One region of the Klebsiella sp. M041 genome, then DNA from elsewhere that is predicted to be linked to it. Evidence: riboswitches for the same ligand, from Rfam matches in the RefSeq annotation. Region 1 holds a riboswitch; the other holds the start of a gene.
The links. Region 1 has a riboswitch for thiamine pyrophosphate ahead of thiC (phosphomethylpyrimidine synthase ThiC). Riboswitches for the same ligand answer to the same signal wherever they lie in the genome.
Positions count from the first base shown of each region.

Region 1 (2,199 bases):
GGGTGGACCAGACCAGCTTCTCGACCTCTTCTTCGATGGAGGAGGTCACCGCCGAGTTGCCGATATTAGCATTCACTTTTACCAGGAAGTTGCGGCCGATAATCATCGGCTCAGACTCCGGGTGGTTGATATTGGCCGGGATGATTGCGCGCCCGGCGGCCACTTCATCACGGACGAACTCAGGGGTGATGTTTTCCGGCAGGCGGGCGCCGAAGCCTTCGCCGGCATGCTGCTGGCGCAGAACTTCGCTGCGAATACGTTCGCGGCCCATGTTTTCGCGAATGGCGATGAACTCCATCTCCGGGGTGACGATCCCCTGGCGGGCGTAGTGCAGTTGGGTAACACATTTGCCGGCAACGGCGCGTTTTGGCGTCAGCTGGCTATTGAAGCGCAGCTCATCAAGGCCGTCATCGGCCAGCCGCGCTTTGGTATAGGCCGAGCTGCGTTCGCTGAGCGGGGCGCAGTCATTGCGCGCGTCGATCCACGGCTGGCGCAGCCTGGCCAGCCCCTGGCGGACATTAATGCCAATATCCGGGTCGCCATAAGGTCCGGAGGTGTCATACACCGGGATCGGTTCGTTGGCTTCGTACTGTGGGTTATCGTTATCGCCGCCGACGAGGGTTGGGCTGAGCTGGATTTCACGCATTGGGACGCGGATATCCGCTTGTGAACCTTGAATGTAGATACGGCGCGAATTAGGGAAAGCAGCGCCTTCCAGCGTATCGATAAATCGCTGCGCGTGCTCGCGTAGCTCACGACGGGTCAGTTTGGTAGTAGACATAGCGCATTCCAGATGAAAAGGACATGGCTTGTCAGACGACGGATGGAGTAACAGATGCGATCGGCCCTGACGGACTGACGCGAACAGCAGTTTACTCTTGTTCCCTTCGCAGGTATTAGCCTGATCAGGTTCCGCGGATCCCGAATTAACGGTCTCAGCCTTTTCCACGTTAGCCTTCACATGGAAAATAAGCACTCCGACAAGATGACATCCCCTCCGGAGAGGGGGAATGAAGGTAAACTACTCGTTAATTGCACACAACTCAAGCGGTCGGGGCAATATTATCGCGCACCTCATCGTTCAGATGATGGGCGACGGCGAGGGCGATCAGTTTATCTTCCAGGGCGAAACGCGCTTCCAGCGACTCGCCGATATCCGACAGCGCCTGCTGAAACTCAAGGTAGTTATCATGATCAATGGCGTTTTCGAGGCAGGTATCGTAGTAGTCCATCATCTGCTGGGTATTGGCTTCCAGCTGCGGGTAAAGCCGGGTGGCGGCTAAAAGTGGGGTATCGCCTTCCATTTCGCCAATAATGCGTTCATAAATACTAAAATGACCGGACGAGAGGTAATCCACCAGACTTTGGCAAAAGTCATCCAGCGCCTTTTCGTTTAGCCGCATAAACGACTCTTTGCCCGGTTTCAGGCCAACCAGATTGTAGTAAGCCACGAGCAGATGCTTACGCACTTGTAGCCAGCGATCGACCAGTTCATTACTACCGCCAACGCGCTCCGTCAGATTTTCCAGCTGGTTTAGCATGATTGACTCCGCTAGTTTTGATTTAAATCTGCTCACCAAAAATGTAAATATAATGTTAACAACATGCCAGTGAAGCAAAGGTAGTGCAATAGATATGGATCGTATTATTGAAAAATTAGATCGCGGCTGGTGGGTTGTCAGTCACGAACAAAAATTATGGTTGCCTGGTGGAGAATTACCACATGGCGAAGCGGTTAATTTCGATCTTGTCGGCCAGCATGCGCTGCATATCGGCGAATGGCAGGGCGATCCGGTGTGGATGGTGCGCCAGGATCGCCGCCATGACATGGGATCGTTACGCCAGGTGCTGGATCAGGATCCGGGACTCTTTCAGCTGGCGGGACGGGGGATCCAGCTCGCCGAATTTTATCGATCGCATAAATTTTGCGGCTACTGCGGTCACCCGATGCATGCCAGTAAAAGCGAATGGGCGATGCTGTGCAGCCACTGCCGTGAACGTTACTACCCGCAAATTGCCCCGTGCATTATCGTCGCTATCCGTCGCGACGATGCGATCCTGCTGGCGCAACATACCCGACATCGCAATGGGGTACACACCGTGCTGGCCGGGTTCGTCGAGGTCGGCGAAACCCTCGAGCAGGCCGTTGCCCGTGAGGTGATGGAGGAGAGCGGTATCCGGGTGAAAAATCTGCGCTAC
Region 1 covers NZ_JCAXWU010000028.1:21,601-23,799, forward strand. The annotation lists gene thiC (phosphomethylpyrimidine synthase ThiC) at 1-781, opposite strand, end outside; TPP riboswitch at 866-990, opposite strand; gene AC6CWS_RS24295 (Rsd/AlgQ family anti-sigma factor) at 1,044-1,541, opposite strand; gene nudC (NAD(+) diphosphatase) at 1,636-2,199, shown strand, end outside.

Region 2 (2,199 bases), on a different contig from region 1:
CCGAGCAGCCGTAGGCCCCCAGCGCGGAGAAGGTTTTCAGATCGGCCTGGATACCGGCCCCGCCGCTGGGATCGGTGCCGGCGATGGTCAGAGCATTGATGCGTTTCATGCGCGCACCTCCTGATACAGCGCGTCGAGAAACGCCGGAACAAAGCTCCCGGGCCCCCCGTGATGGGCGGCAATTTCCCCGGCCTGCTTCATGAGCCCGCAGGCGGCGGCCACGTTTTCCAGCCGGTCTCCCGGCAGCGCCGCGCTCGCCGCCACCACCGCCGATAGCGCGCAGCCGGTGCCCACCACCCGGGTCATCAGCGCACTGCCGCCCGCCACGCTGAGCACCCGCTCGCCGTCGGTGACGTAATCCACCTCACCGGTGACCGCCACGACGGTGGTCAACTGACGAGCCAGCGCCTGGGCCGCCGGCAGCGCCGCGGCGGCCGTATCGGTGGTATCCACCCCGCGCCCGCCGGCGCTCATCCCGGCCAGCGCCAGAATTTCGGAGGCATTGCCGCGAATGGCCGCCGGCTGGAAGGCCAGCAGCGCGTGACAAAAGGCCGTGCGCACGGTCAGGGCGCCGACCGCCACCGGATCCAGCGTCCAGGGCTTGCCGGCCTGGCGGGCCTGCTCCACTGCGGCACGCATGGCCACTGCGCGATCTTCGGTCAGGGTGCCGACGTTGATTAACAGCCCATCGGCGATGGCGGCGAACTGCGCCGCTTCGCGGGGATCGATCACCATCGCCGGCGAGGCGCCGACGGCCAGCAGAACATTGGCGGTAAAGGTCTGCACCACGTCATTGGTCATGCAGTGCACAAGGGGGGAATGGGCGCGCAGCAGATGGCGCAGGTGCGCGACAGGCGCGGGATTCAACAGCTCAGGCATGGTTTGCTCCCGCCAGACGAGGTAGAAGCAATGACCCTGCGGTCTCTGACTTCCCTACGCTGGCATTATCCAGATCAGGTGGTACGGGTATTTCTCAGCCTTCATTTAAGAAGGGCACCCCGAGTCATAAAAGCGGTACAACATTTTCCTGAAGCAGGGTACGAAATGTGGCGGTGTAACACAAGCTGACCGGCTTTTTTTCCCCGATCGCCAGCTAATACAAAAGGCGTAATTTCTGATTAAAAATGTGTTTTTTGCAAGCAAAACTGGATGAATGTAAATGTGTGGTTATATTTAAAAAATCTGTAACAAACAGTCACCTGCGTTAAATCGGTAAAACCGAACGAACCATGCAATAAATGAGGATTGCAATGAAATTAACCCCGATAGTGAAAGGGTTAGCGTTAGCGGGCATGTTGAGTAGTCTCGCTTTCGCCGCCTGGGCAGATACGTCAGCCAAAGAGGCAACCGAAGCGACCAAAAAAGCGAACGATGCCCTCTACAACCAACTCCCCTTCTCCGATAACACCGATTTCACCAATGCGCATAAAGGCTTTATTGCCGCCCTGCCGCCAGAAGTCATCAAAGGCGAACAGGGCAATGTCATCTGGGATCCGGGCCAGTACGCCTTCATTAAAGAAGGGGAAAAAGCGCCAGAAACCGTAAACCCGAGCCTGTGGCGCCAGTCGCAGCTGATCAACATCAGCGGCCTGTTTGAAGTCACCGACGGGGTCTACCAGATCCGCAACCTCGATCTCTCCAATATGACGATCATCGAGGGCAAAGAGGGGATCACCGTCGTAGACCCGCTGGTCTCAGCTGAAACCGCCAAAGTCGGCATGGATCTCTACTATAAAAACCGGGGTAAAAAACCGGTCGTCGCGGTGATCTACACCCACAGCCACGTTGACCATTACGGCGGCGTGCGCGGCGTGGTTGATGAAGCCGACGTCAAAGCGGGTAAAGTCAAAATCTACGCGCCGTCCGGATTTATGGAAGCGGCGGTGGCGGAAAATATCATGGCCGGGAACGTCATGAGCCGCCGCGCCAGCTATATGTACGGCAACCTGCTGAAGCCGGACGCTAAAGGCCAGGTGGGCGCGGGCCTGGGGACTACCACCTCGGCAGGCACCGTCACCCTGATTGCGCCAACCAACATCATTGATAAGGATGGCCAGAAAGAGGTGATCGACGGCCTGACCTATGACTTCATGCTGGCGCCAGGCTCCGAAGCGCCGTCAGAAATGCTGTGGTATATCGAAGAGAAGAAATTGATCGAATCCGCAGAGGATGTCACCCACACTCTGCATAACACCTACT
Region 2 covers NZ_JCAXWU010000001.1:389,852-392,050, reverse strand. The annotation lists gene thiD (bifunctional hydroxymethylpyrimidine kinase/phosphomethylpyrimidine kinase) at 1-109, opposite strand, end outside; gene thiM (hydroxyethylthiazole kinase) at 106-879, opposite strand; TPP riboswitch at 914-1,011, opposite strand; gene AC6CWS_RS01820 (alkyl/aryl-sulfatase) at 1,251-2,199, shown strand, end outside.
Region 2: another riboswitch for thiamine pyrophosphate. It lies ahead of thiM (hydroxyethylthiazole kinase); the one in region 1 lies ahead of thiC (phosphomethylpyrimidine synthase ThiC).